2 regions of the Afipia sp. GW823-FHT06G09 genome follow, and region 2 is predicted to be linked to the other one. Evidence: riboswitches for the same ligand, from Rfam matches in the RefSeq annotation. Region 2 holds a riboswitch; the other holds the start of a gene.

Region 1 (6,732 bases), 400 kb from region 2:
CGGCTCGCCAGCCGTTTCTCCGGTTTTGGCACAGGCGCCTGAAGCGCCGCAGCAGAAAGGCCTCGGCACCAAGGCCATTGAAGCGGCGAAGAACGTGGCAAAGGGGGCGGGGGATATTCTCACCCGCGTGCCTTGCCTGCCTGCAAAGGGAGTGAAGGACATTCCCGGCTCGCTGCCGCGCGTTGCCCGGCGGATCGCTGCGGACGAGCCGGTGACCATTGTCGCATTCGGGTCGTCCACCACGGTCGGTTACGGTACGTCGGCGGCCTACAATTATCCAAGCCGGCTTGCGGATCAGTTGCGCCGCAAATTTCCAACCGCTGACATCAGTGTCATCAATCGTGGCATGGGCGGGCAGGACGCGCCCGAAATGATGAAGCGGTTCGATGTCGCCGTTCTCGATGCCGATCCGGATCTCGTGATCTGGCAACTCGGCACCAACGCTGTCGTCAAGGGCAACGCAAGCGATATCGCTGCGACGGCGGCGCTCGTGGAAGACGGCATCGCGCGCCTTCAGGCCCGCGGCATCGATGTCGTACTGATTGACCCGCAGTACGTTCCTGCTGTTGCAGCGAAGACCGAGAACGCAAGCAAGATGGTCAAATTGCTCGGCGATGTCGCCAAGCTAAAAAATGTCTCGGTGTTTCCGCGCTTCGAAGTTATGCGGCAGTGGCACGAGGACGAGAAAATGCCGTTCGAGAAGTTTGTGATCGGCGACGGCCTGCATATGAACGACTGGGGCTACGCATGTTTCGCCCAGTTGCTCGGCGACACCATCATCAGATCGGTCGGGCAGGTGAAGGCGGGCGTCAACATCCCGAGCAACGTGATGACCTTTCGTCCGATGTAGGGCTGCGTCAGACCGTCAGCTTGCCCTTGATGCATGTCAGCGTCTCGCCGCCGATCCAGATATCATCACCATCGCGCTCGACGTGAATGCGGCCCTCCCGCCCAAGTACGGTGCCCTGGCTCGCGACATAGGCAGCGGGTGCGAGTCCTGCGGACATCAGCCATTGGGCGAGACCTGCATTCAGGCTGCCCGTGACCGGGTCTTCTGTCGCGCGGTCGGACACGAACGCGCGAACCTCAAAAGAAATATCCCCGCCGTCGCGCGAGGGGTCCCACGGTGCGACCACGCCGAGTTTCAGAGTTCCGAGGGCGGGATAGTCTGGCCTCAGCCCAAGGATTTCCGGGCGTGATGCCAGCATCACGGCGACCCAGCCGGGGCCATTGTCGATCCATTGCGATGCCTTGATGGCGTCCCGGCGAATTTGCAGGCCGTGGGCGATCTGATCGAGAATATCGCTTTCGACATTTCCGGTGCGGCGCAGAGGAGGCGCGGCGAATGCCAGCCTGTTCCCGTCGCGTCTGATTTTAACGAGGCCAGCACCGCATTCCTGGACGACATGCGCCTGCCTGGCGGTATTCCCCAGGCTCAGCCAGACATGGCAACTGCCCAATGTCGGATGGCCGGCAAACGGGAGTTCGCCTGAAGGCGTAAAAATCCGCAGGCGATAGTCGGCTTCCGGCACTGTCGGTTTCAGAAGGAAGGTCGTCTCGCTGAGATTCGTCCAGTTCGCGAGCGCAGTCATGGCGCCGTCGGGAAGTCCGTCGGCGCCGATAACCACAGCAAGCGGATTTCCCTTCAGGCGCTTGCCGGTGAAGACATCGACCTGTTGGAAATCAAATGTCTGCATCCGGTTTCCTCACGCTGTCTCCAGCGCCGCATTCAGGTCCTCGATCAGATCATCCTTGTGTTCCAGGCCCGCCGAGAAGCGGATGAAGCCTTCACTGATGCCGAGTTCGGCGCGTGCTTCCGGTGTCAGGCGCTGATGCGTCGTGGTTGCGGGATGGGTGACGATGCTCTTGGAGTCGCCGAGGTTGTTGGAAATCCGCGCCAGCTTCAGCGCATTCAGTGTGCGGAATGCTGCCGCCTTGCCGCCCCTGACTTCGAAGCCGATCAGCGTCGAGCCTGCGCGCATCTGCTTCCTCACGATCGCGGCCTGCGGGTGGTCGGCACGGCCCGGATAGATCAGCCGTGAGATTTTCGGGTGTTTTGCCAGTGCATCGGCAATGGCGGCTGCCGTTTCGGTCTGTGCCTTGACGCGAATACTCAGTGTCTCGAGGCCCTTCAGCAGCACCCATGCGTTGAACGGTGACATTGCAGGTCCGGTCTGGCGCAGGAACGTGTGGATGTGCTCCTGAATGAACGCCTCCGACGACAGGATGACGCCGCCGAGACAGCGACCCTGGCCATCGATGTGCTTGGTCGCTGAATAAACCACGACGTCAGCGCCGAGCGTGAGCGGGCTCTGCCAGATCGGGGTTGCGAACACGTTGTCCACGATCAGCCTCGCACCGACGCTGTGAGCGATGTCCGCGACCGCTGCGATGTCCACCACATCGAGCGTCGGGTTGGTCGGGCTTTCGAGGAAGCACGATTTGGTGTTCGGCCGCACGGCCTTCTTCCATTGGTCGAGATCATGGCCATCGACCAGCGTGGACTCGATGCCGTAACGCGGCAGCAGATCTTCCACGACATAACGGCATGAGCCGAACAGCGCTTTCGCGGCGACGACGTGATCGCCGGATTTGAGCGGAGCAAGAATGGCGGTGGTCACCGCCGCCATTCCGGTCGCGGTCGCGCGCGCGGCTTCGGCGCCTTCGAGTTCGATCATGCGCTGCTCGAACATCGCAACCGTCGGATTCGAAAATCGCGAATACAGGAAGCCGGGGTCTGCGCCGGTGAAGCGCGCCTCGCACTGTTCGGCGGTGTCGTAGATGAACCCCTGCGTCAGGAACAGCGCTTCGGAAGTTTCGCCGTACTGCGAGCGCAGCGTGCCGGAATGCACGAGGCGGGTTTCGGGGCGATAATTGCGGGTCGGGGATAGCGGCTTGCTTGGGGACGTATTGGCCGCGGGCGTTTTGGTCTCGGACATGTGCACTCCATCGTGGCCACCTCGCGATGGACACAAAAAAACCGGCCTGGAAAATCTTTCCACAGGCCGGGATCACACTGTCCCCGGCCTGTTTAGCGAGTTATTTAACGTGGCTGCAAGCCGGCCGGCTCAAATGACCACGGGATAAGTTCTAGGCTTAATCCCGCATGCCCTTTCCGTCAAGCACCCCATCGGATAACCGATAAAATGCTTGTTTTGCTGGATCAGCCGATAGCCGAGGATTACCCCGTGGCCTTCACACTTGCCCCCGACGCGACAGGAATTCTGCCTGACCGCATGATCGCGGCGATGGCCGATGCCGGCCTGATCCTGCCGGAATATCCGTTCGTTGAAAGCCAGATCCAGCCGGCCAGTCTCGACCTGCGCCTCGGTGCGATCGCCTACCGCGTGCGCGCCAGCTTCCTTCCGGGGCCGGACATGACTGTGGCCCAGCGTATCGATGAACTGAAGCTGCACGAGATCGATCTGTCCGATGGCGCGGTGCTGGAAACCAACTGCGTCTACATCGTGCCGCTGCTGGAAAGCCTGGCGCTGCCGCCGACGATTCAGGCTGCGGCAAATCCGAAAAGCTCGACCGGCCGGCTTGACGTTTTCACCCGCGTGATCGCCGACGGCACGCGCCGCTTCGACATGATCGCGCCCGGCTATCATGGCCCGCTCTATGCGGAGATCAGCCCGAAGACATTCCCGGTCTTGCTGCGTGAAGGATCGCGGCTGTCGCAGATTCGTTTCCGCACCGGCCATCCGCTGCTCGATGGCGAAGAACTGGAGGCGCTGCATGAAGCCGAGCGTCTGGTCGACAGCGACGAAGCCGATCTCGCCGGCGGTGTGGCGTTGAGCGTCGATCTGTCCGGCGAGGGCTCCGATGGTTTTGTCGGCTACCGCGCCAAGCGCCATACCGGCGTGGTCGATGTCGATCGCCGTGCCGGATACACGGTGGGTGAATTCTGGGAGCCAATCCGCGCGCGGCCGGATCGCAGCCTGATCCTCGATCCCGGCGAGTTCTATATTCTCGCGTCGAAGGAAGCGGTGCAGGTGCCGCCGGATTTCGCCGCCGAGATGGTGCCGTTCGATCCGCTGGTTGGCGAATTCCGCGTCCACTATGCCGGCTTCTTCGATCCCGGTTTCGGCTATGCGGGCGCGGGCGGGCAGGGTTCGCGCGCAGTGCTGGAGGTGCGTTCGCGCGAAGTGCCGTTCATTCTCGAGCACGGCCAGATCGTCGGTCGTCTTGTGTATGAGAAAATGCTGTCGCGCCCCGATGCGCTGTATGGCCAGCGCATTGCATCGAATTATCAGGGGCAGGGCCTGAAGCTCTCGAAGCATTTTCGGACCTAGCGGCCGGGTTCCGCTCTGCGAATTACGTCCCCTCGCGGCACATTTCACCCATGCCGCCATTGGCTTCCGGCCAGCTTGCCGCGGGCATCCAAATACCGGATCATTCCTGAAAACAACGGGAGCGATCCCGGCAGGATGAAAACGCCATGGTTGCAGCCGCAAAAACTCCGCCCGCTGAGACATCAGCTTCGACATCCGGGTTCGGTCTGATCGCGCCCGACACCTCGGGCATGAATTTCTATCGCGCCGATCCGATCCTCGCCGATCTGCTGCGCATCCATCTTCCCGCCGTGTTGTTTCAACACATTGAGCCCCATCTCGACCGGCTCGGAGCGCTTGCGGGAGGGCATCTCGATGAATGCGCCCGCCTTGCCGACAAACACGGCCCGGTGCTGCATCAACGCGACCGCTTCGGCAACGACCGGCAATGGATCGAGTATCATCCGGCGTATCGTGAGCTTGAGCGCGCGGCTTATGGCGAGTTCGGCATTCACGCGATGTCGCATCGCAAGGGCATTCTTGGCTGGGCCGATACTTATCCGGCGGTGGCGAAACACGCCTTCACATTCCTGTTCAATCAGGCTGAGTTCGGTCTCGGGTGTCCGATCAATGTCACGGACGGCGCCGCGCGCCTGCTGTCACGGTTCGGAGATGAAGCGCTCAAGGCAAAGTATCTCGACGGCCTGACGCAGACCGACATGTCGAAGCTGACCCAGGGCGGCCAGTTCATGACCGAGAAGGAGGGCGGCTCCGATGTCGGCAAGCTGACCACCACGGCCGTGCAGGAAGGCGATCACTGGCGGCTCCATGGCGAGAAGTGGTTCTGCTCCAACGCCGATGCCAAGATGGTGATGCTGTTGGCGCGGCCGGAAGGCGCGGTTGGCGGCACGCAGGGCGTCGGCCTCTTCCTGATGCCGCGCGAACTCGACGATGGTTCGCCGAACCACTACCGGATTGTGCGTCTCAAGGACAAGCTCGGCACCCGCTCGATGGCGTCAGGCGAAATCAAGCTTGAAGGCGCGGTTGCTTACGCCGTTGGGCGGCTTGATCGCGGCTTCGTGCAGATGGCCGAAATGGTCAACTGGTCGCGGCTCTCCAACGGCGTGAAATCCGCTGCATTGATGCGCCGCGCACATCATGATGCGAACACCGTTGCCCACAACCGGGTGGTTTTTGGCCGCCGCATTGTCGACATGCCGCTCGCACGCCGTCAGCTGATGAAAATCATGCTCGCGACCGAACAGGCGGTGTCGATGAGTTTCATGACGGCCGATGCGCTGGATCGCGCCGAAGCCGGTAGTCAGGACGCGGCGGCATTGCTCCGCGTGCTGACGCCGACGCTGAAGTACCGCGCCACACGCGATGCTCGCAAGGTCTGTGGCGAGGCGATGGAGATGCGCGGCGGCATCGGCTACATCGAAGAATTCGCTACGCCGCGGCTCTTACGCGATGCGCATCTTGGTTCGATCTGGGAAGGCACCGGCAACATCGTAGCTATCGACACGCTCAAGCGGGCAGTTGGCCGTCACGGCGCCGAAGCCGCGCTCGGCGCTGATCTGCATGCGCGGATCGACGACATGCCCGGCGTTCCGCAGGGCTGGCGGGATCGGCTTTATGGCTTCACCGACAGGGCTATCGGTTTCGCGCGCGAGGTCGCGGGCCGGTCTGAGAATGAGGCCGAAGCCCGGCGCGCGACCAGCACGCTCTATCATGTCGCAAGCGCCGTGACGTTTGCCTGGGAGGGCAGCCGGATCCACGCCATGCGCGGCGATGCGCGCCGGCTATTGCTTTCAAGGCTCGTGGTCGATCACCGTCTGACCGCGCAGGACCCCTTTGCGGTCCTGCCGGGCGAAGGCGATGGCGCGGTCGCCGACAGGCTGCTCGGCGACCGGCCCATGTCGATGGCGGAGGCCGCCGACATGCTCGGTTCGGCCTGATATTCGGGCCGGTGACTGGGCGCCATGCGCAAGGCGCGCATTGCAGGCCACCGGTTTGATGGTAAGGGTCGGCGGAGGCGGCTGACATCAATGAGACCGCCACGCCGGGGAGTGCATGTCCGAACTGGGAGCTGCCGAAATTCCTGTGGTGCAGGCGGACGAGAAGCCGCCGCTCCCCCCTGTCAAAGGCCCGGCCAGAAATCCGCTGCTCGACGGTCCGATCCTTTCTACTCTGCTGAAGCTGGCTGCTCCCAATGTCGTCGCGCTGACTGCCGGCACCTGCGTCGCGATCGCGGAAACATCCTATATCGGCCGTCTGGGTGTCGAACCGTTGGCGGCGATGGCGCTGGTGTTTCCGTTTGTCATCCTGATGATGACCATGTCAGGCGGCGCGATGGGCGGCGGCGTCGCGTCAGCCATTGCGCGCGCGCTGGGCGCCAACGACACCGAGCGTGCATCCGCGCTTGCCGTGCACGCGCTGATGATCGGGATTTGCTTCG
Region 2 (6,732 bases):
AAGATCATCGCCGAATTCACCGGGCCGGCGACCGTCGCAAGCCGCAACGAGGCACCGTCATTTGTGGCGGGCTGGACCACGGGCCGTGCCAGCGCCTCTGGCCTGCCGACGCCGCAGCGCGTCTCGCTGGTGTTCGACGATCCGGCGCTCGATCGCATGAACGGCTCCGCCCAGACACCCCTGTTGCGCGCAAAGCATCTCGAGCTGCATACACGCCTGCTGGAAGGCTCGTTGTCGAACAATCCGGTGGTGGAAACCGCGTTTCAGGTGAACGCCGGAAGCCTGCAGGGCCTGCATCCCATTCTCGCCGAGCCGTTTGATGCGGACATCCGCGCGTTGCTGCGCGGCCTGAAGGATTTTGCGCCGAAACCCTGGCCGGAACGGTTTCGTGAAATTCAGGCCGCGGGCGGCCGACTCGATTTCACCCAGTCGCGCGTGCAGCAGGGCGAGACCATCGCGGTTGCCGCCGGTTCGCTCGCTCTGACGCCGGCCGGTTATCTCGACGGCGAACTGACGATGACAGTCGCCGGGCTTGAGCGGGTGGTCTCGCAGCTCGGCATCGACAAGCTGCTGATGGACGGCGTGCCGCAATCGACCGTCGATCGCATCGCGCCCGGCATCAGCGCACAGGACGTCAACAAGGTGATCGGTGCGCTCGACCGTATGATTCCCGGACTCGGCAATGTCGCGCGCAAGAACGCCAATGCCGGCGTAGTGGCGGGCATCAACATGCTCGGCCAGGCCTCAACGCTGGAAGGCAAGCCGGCACGGGCGTTTCCGCTGAAATTCACCGAGGGTGTGATCTCCATCGGTCCGCTGCGGATCGCGCAGACAGCGCCGCTGTTTTGAGTTTTTCGTCATTGCGGGGAGCTGAGCGACAAAGCAATCCAGCTTGCTTCAAGAATGGATTGCTTCGCTGCGCTGGCAATGACGCGTCGGAAGAAAGCTACTTCCCTTCCGGTTTCGGCAGGTTCGCGTGCTTGCGGCCGAAGTCGGGATCGGCGGTTTCCTGACCGAGATTGACGATGCCGCGGCGGATCGCGCGGGTGCGCGTGAAGTGATCGAACAGCGCCTCGCCGTCGCCGCGCCGGATCGCGCGGGTGAGCTTCGACAAATCTTCCTGAAACGCCCCGAGCATTTCCAGCACGGCATCCTTGTTGGCGAGGAACACGTCGCGCCACATGGTCGGGTCGGATGCGGCAATGCGGGTGAAGTCGCGGAAGCCGCCCGCCGAGAATTTCAGCACTTCCGCCTGTGTCACGTCTTCCAGTTCATCGGCGGTGCCGACGATGGTGTAGGCGATCAGATGCGGCAGGTGACTGGTGACGGCGAGCACGAGGTCATGATGATCGGCGGCCATGGTCTCGACATTGGCGCCGAGCGCGCGCCAGAATGCCGCGAGTTTCTCGACGGCGGCCGGATCGGCGTCCGGCGGCGGCGTCAGGATGCACCAGCGGTTGATGAACAGTTCGGCGAAGCCTGAATCGGGGCCGGAATGTTCGGTGCCCGCAACAGGGTGCGCCGGAACGAAATGGACGGTCTTTGGCAGGTGCGCGGACATATCCCGCAGCACCATGCCCTTGACGGAGCCGACATCGGAAACAATCGCGCCCGGCTTGAGATGCGGCGCAATTTCCTCCGCGACCGGCCCGCAGGCGCCGACCGGGATGGACAGGATCACAAGGTCCGCGTCCTTCACGGCGTCCTTGTTTGTCTCGACCACGCGATCGACGATGCCGAGTTCCTGCACGCGCGCACGGGTTGCGGGCGAGCGCGCGGTGGCCACGATCTCTCCGGCAAGTCCCTGGGCGCGCGCCGCGCGCGCGATCGAGCCGCCGATCAGGCCGAAGCCGATCAGTGCGATACGCTTGAATAGCGGCTCAGTGTTCACTTCTGCCCCATGAATTCGGCAAGCGCCGCGACCACGAGGCGGTTGGCTTCCTCGGTGCCGACGGTCATGCGCAGCGCATGCGGCAACTTGTAGTTCTTCAGCGCGCGCAGGATCAGCCCGCGCTTGGTGAGGAACGCGTCGGCATCTTCCGCCGTCTTGCCCTTCGTTTGCGGGAAGTGGATCAGGACGAAGTTCGCCACGCTCGGCGTTACCTCAAGCCCGAGCTTGCCGATTTCATCGGTCAGCCAGGTGCGCCAGGTGTCGTTATGCGCGCGGGACCTGTTCTGATGCTCGGTGTCTTCCAGCGATGCGATGGCTGCTTCGGAGGCGGGCGTCGAGACATTGAACGGGCCGCGAATGCGGTTCACCGCATCGATGATGTTGGCAGGGCCGTACATCCAGCCGACGCGCAGCGATGCGAGGCCGTGAATCTTCGAGAAGGTGCGCGTCATCACCGTGTTGTCGGTGGTGGCGACCATCTCGATGCCGGCCTCATAGTCGTTCTTCGAGACGTATTCAGAATAGGCCGCGTCGATCACCAGGAGCACATGCGAAGGCAGTCCGGCGCGCAGCCGCTTGACCTCGTCGAACGGCACATAGGTGCCGGTCGGGTTGTTCGGATTGGCCAGCCACACCATCTTGGTGCGCGGCGTCACCGCACCGAGAATCGCGTCGACGTCGGCGGTGTAGTTCTTCTCCGCCGCGATCACATTGATGGCGCCGTTGCCCATGGTCGCGATCGGGTAAACCAGAAAGCCGTGCGTGGTGTGAATCGCCTCGTCGCCGGGGCCGAGATAGGTGTGCGCGAGATAGTTCAGCAGTTCGTCCGAACCCGCGCCGCAGATGATGCGGTCGGGATCGAGGCCGTAGGTGCGTCCGATGGTTTCGCGCAGCGCGCGCGAGGTGCCTTCCGGGTAGTCCTCCAGATGATCGGCGGCGGCCTTGTAGGCGGCAATGGCTTTCGGCGACGGCCCGAGCGGGGTCTCGTTCGCGGACAGCTTGAAGACGCGGCCGGTCAGCCCGGCGCCGCTTTTGCCCGGCGTGTAAGGCGCAATATCGAGAATGCCTGGCTTCGGCACAGGACGGGACATCAACTCAACTCCGAAAGAAGACTATTTGGACGTAGTGGCAGGCGGCACCGTATAGCGCGTTGCATGGCTCCCGACGAGAGCCGATGAACGCACCGATGCTCCGGCCGCGACCAGCGCGGCGGTGATTCTCGCAAGGCCGTCCGGTCCCGGAACCGAGATCAGCAGGGCCGCGCCGTCGGAAGCCGTGTCCGGGACGGCGATAATCTCGGAGAACGGCGACAGCGCACGCGCGACATCCGCGCTCCAGCCGGAGACGCGCACGCTCCACATCTCGACCTCGGTGACCATCGCATCTGCGGCGACGCGCGACACCACGAACACCGGCAGCGCGGCGGGGTGATCGGCGCGCTCGACGAACGGCAGGCGCGCGATGATCTTCGGCGCATTGGCCGGCTCCAGCGCGAGCCACCAGGGCGTGCGGCTGCTGACGGCGGAAATCAGCGCAAGGTCGCCCTTGGATTTTGCCACCGCCTCGACCGCAGCTTCGGCGTTGAAATGCGGGATGAACGGAACGGTGAAGCCGAAATGGAATCGCGCCGAATCCCGCATCGCGGATTCGCCGACGGACAGATCGGCATGCACCGAGAACGGCGCCTGCACATAAGTGAAGGTCGAGATGATGACGCGCCAGATGCTCTCCACGGTGTCGAGCGGGAGAATGCCGCGATGACGCTGCACAAGGCGGCGCATCATGTCGGCCTCGCGCGCGGGGCGGAAGGCCGAGCCGACTTCCTGCGTTTTTTTTACGGAGATCAGACGGTCGATGATGTCGCCTCGCTTCATCAGCAGCTCATGCACCTGCTCATCGATGGAATCGATTTCGCGGCGCAGGTCCTGGAGGGATGGCGGTTGCTTGGTCATCTCTTCAACATGGGCCGGACGCGGTGTGCGGCGGCCTTCTGGAATTCATCGAAAACGGGATTGTCGGGCGCATTGATAGGCAGGAGAGCGCCCGAAAGCAAAGAAAACATTGGCAATTCCAGCCTCACACGATCGCAGGGAGGGGCTGCGTTTTCGCGGTGCAGCTTGACGAAAAGGCTGTTCGTGACTAGTAACTTAGCTATTCCGTGGTCATTTGAGCCGGCCGGCTTGCAGCCACGTTAAACAACTCGCTAAACAGGCCGGGGATGTAAGTGATCCCGGCCGAACCTCGTTTCAGGCCGGGTTTTTTGTGCCTGATTTCCGACGTTGGTCTCGCGACCTGCTGAGGAGGCCAGTAGCAAAATGGTTAATGTCAAACCGTTGAAGAGCGACACACCGTCCACCGAGCGCGCGCACGAGGCGGATCATCCGTCGTCGCTCCTCGCGCAGTTCGGCGCGGACAAGCCGCTGCGGCTGGACTGCGGCATCGATCTCACGCCGTTCCAGATCGCCTATCAGGCTTACGGCCAGCTCAACGCGGATCGCTCCAATGCGATCCTGATCTGCCATGCGCTCACCGGGGATCAGCATGTCGCGAATGTGCATCCGGTCACAGGCAAGCAAGGGTGGTGGCAGACACTGGTGGGCCCGGGCAAGCCGATCGATACCGACCGCTATTACGTCGTGTGCGCCAATGTGGTCGGCGGCTGCATGGGCTCCACCGGGCCATCATCGACCAATCCCGCGACCGGCAAACTGTGGGGACTGGATTTTCCGGTCATCACTATTCCGGACATGGTGCGCGCGCAGGCGATGCTGCTCGATCATCTCGGCATCGAGAAACTGTTCGCCGTTGTCGGCGGATCAATGGGCGGCATGCAGGTGCTGCAGTGGACCACGGCTTATCCCGAGCGCGTGTTCTCCGCGCTGGCGGTGGCATGCAGCACGCGGCATTCGGCGCAGAACATCGCATTCCACGAACTCGGCCGTCAGGCCGTGATGGCCGATCCGGACTGGCGCGGCGGACGCTATTTCGAGGATGGCACCCATCCGCACCGCGGGCTCGGCGTTGCACGCATGGCCGCGCATATCACGTACCTGTCCGACGCGGCGCTGCATCGCAAGTTCGGCCGGCGCCTGCAGGACCGCGAAGTGCCGACGTTCTCGTTCGATGCGGATTTCGAGGTCGAAAGTTATCTGCGCCATCAGGGCTCGTCGTTCGTGGAGCGCTTCGACGCCAACAGCTATCTCTACCTGACGCGCGCGATGGACTATTTCGACATCGCCGCCGATCACGACGGTGTGTTGGCGGAAGCCTGGCGCGGCACGCGCACGCGGTTCTGCGTGGTCTCGTTCACCAGCGACTGGCTGTTTCCGACCTCGGAGGCGCGGGCCGTCGTTCACGCTCTCAATGCCGGCAGCGCCCGGGTGTCGTTCGCGGAGATCGAGACCGACAGGGGACACGATGCGTTCCTGCTCGACGTGCCCGAGTTCATCGAAATCTCCCGCGCGTTCCTGGAATCGGCTGCGTCGGCGCACGGTCTGACCTCGGCGAGCCGCTAACATGACAATCCAGGATCAAACATTCCGTCCGACCGCTGTTCTTCCCGTCACCGAGAACGGCTATCGCGCCGATCATTTGCTGGTCGCGGAGATGGTCGAACCCGGCTCGAAAGTGCTCGACGTCGGCTGCGGCGAGGGCGATCTGCTGCGCTTGCTGGAGACGCGTGGTGTTGACGGACGCGGCATCGAACTGTCGCGCGAGGGCGTCAACCGCTGCGTCGCCAAGGGACTCGCCGTGGTGCAGGGCGACGCCGACACCGACCTGATCAATTATCCGGACGATTCGTTCGATTACGTAATCCTGTCGCAGACCTTGCAGGCGACGCGCCAGCCGCGCGTGGTGCTGGAGAATCTGCTGCGCATTGGGCGCAGCGCCATCGTGTCGTTTCCGAATTTCGGCCACTGGAAGATGCGGCTCCAGTTGCTGGTGAAGGGCCAGATGCCGCGCACCGACAACCTTCCGGCGACCTGGTACGACACGCCGAACATCCATTTCTGCACCATCAAGGACTTCGTGCAGTTGTGCGACGAGATCAACGTCAAGATGGAGCGCGCGGTGGCGCTCGATCTTTATGGCCGTCCGCTGCGGCTCAACGCGCCATGGTGGTTCTGGAACATGTTCGGTGAGCAGGGCGTGTTTCTGCTCAAACGCCGCGACTAGATCCAAAGTTCGCTCCGGGGAATGCCGCAAAGTGTAGCGAACTTCGGATTCAGGAGACCGGCACGCGTTAACATTCGCGGCTCCAATGTGGCCGTGTATGTTCGCATTCTCGCCGTGAAATGATCCCGTTATCGCCGCGAAATGAATCCGCGAGCGCCTTTTCCTGTCTTGCTCTCGTCACACCTAGCCGGTTTTTGCGCTGCGGTATGTCGTTCGCGTGCGAACGATGGGCACAGGGGGTGTCACGAGGACTAATGGATGACTCTATCGCGTAAACTTCGCCTGCCACTTCGAGGCGCCGCGCTGGCGCTGTGTTCGGTGGCAATCGTCGCACTGGCAACTCCGGCTTCGGCAAGGCCTCATCACGGCGCAAGCCGTCACTACCACGCTCACCTTTCCAAGCATCACGCCAAGAAGCATTATCGTCATCACGCACGGCGTGGCCGCTACGCCGCAGCAGCGGCCACTGCGGAAGCATCGACGTCGCAGGGCTTCGGTGGTTTCGGCGGCTCGAACATTGTCGCGGAAGCGCGGCGTTATATTGGCAGCGGAAATCCGACGGGCCGCTCCAGCCTCTGGTGCGCGCGCTTCATGAACATGGTTCTTGAGCGTTCCGGCCACAAAGGCACCGGCTCCGATATGGCGCGTTCGTTCGCGGGCTACGG

What was found. A riboswitch is a leader RNA that binds a small molecule or an ion and turns the genes downstream of it on or off. The one in region 2 is predicted to bind S-adenosylmethionine.
Region 1: another riboswitch for S-adenosylmethionine. It lies ahead of AC1Q67_RS16480 (O-succinylhomoserine sulfhydrylase); the one in region 2 lies ahead of metX (homoserine O-acetyltransferase MetX).

The regions. Positions count from the first base shown of each region.
Region 1 covers NZ_JBXAHF010000003.1:816,041-822,772, reverse strand. The annotation lists gene AC1Q67_RS16490 (SGNH/GDSL hydrolase family protein) at 1-850, shown strand, start outside; gene AC1Q67_RS16485 (PhzF family phenazine biosynthesis protein) at 858-1,697, opposite strand; gene AC1Q67_RS16480 (O-succinylhomoserine sulfhydrylase) at 1,707-2,939, opposite strand; SAM riboswitch at 3,011-3,090, opposite strand; gene AC1Q67_RS16475 (2'-deoxycytidine 5'-triphosphate deaminase) at 3,147-4,295, shown strand; gene AC1Q67_RS16470 (acyl-CoA dehydrogenase family protein) at 4,442-6,232, shown strand; gene AC1Q67_RS16465 (MATE family efflux transporter) at 6,348-6,732, shown strand, end outside.
Region 2 covers NZ_JBXAHF010000003.1:417,288-424,019, reverse strand. The annotation lists gene AC1Q67_RS14425 (DUF2125 domain-containing protein) at 1-849, shown strand, start outside; gene AC1Q67_RS14420 (prephenate/arogenate dehydrogenase family protein) at 947-1,891, opposite strand; gene hisC (histidinol-phosphate transaminase) at 1,888-2,982, opposite strand; gene AC1Q67_RS14410 (chorismate mutase) at 3,004-3,843, opposite strand; SAM riboswitch at 4,040-4,119, shown strand; gene metX (homoserine O-acetyltransferase MetX) at 4,207-5,406, shown strand; gene metW (methionine biosynthesis protein MetW) at 5,408-6,067, shown strand; gene AC1Q67_RS14395 (NlpC/P60 family protein) at 6,326-6,732, shown strand, end outside.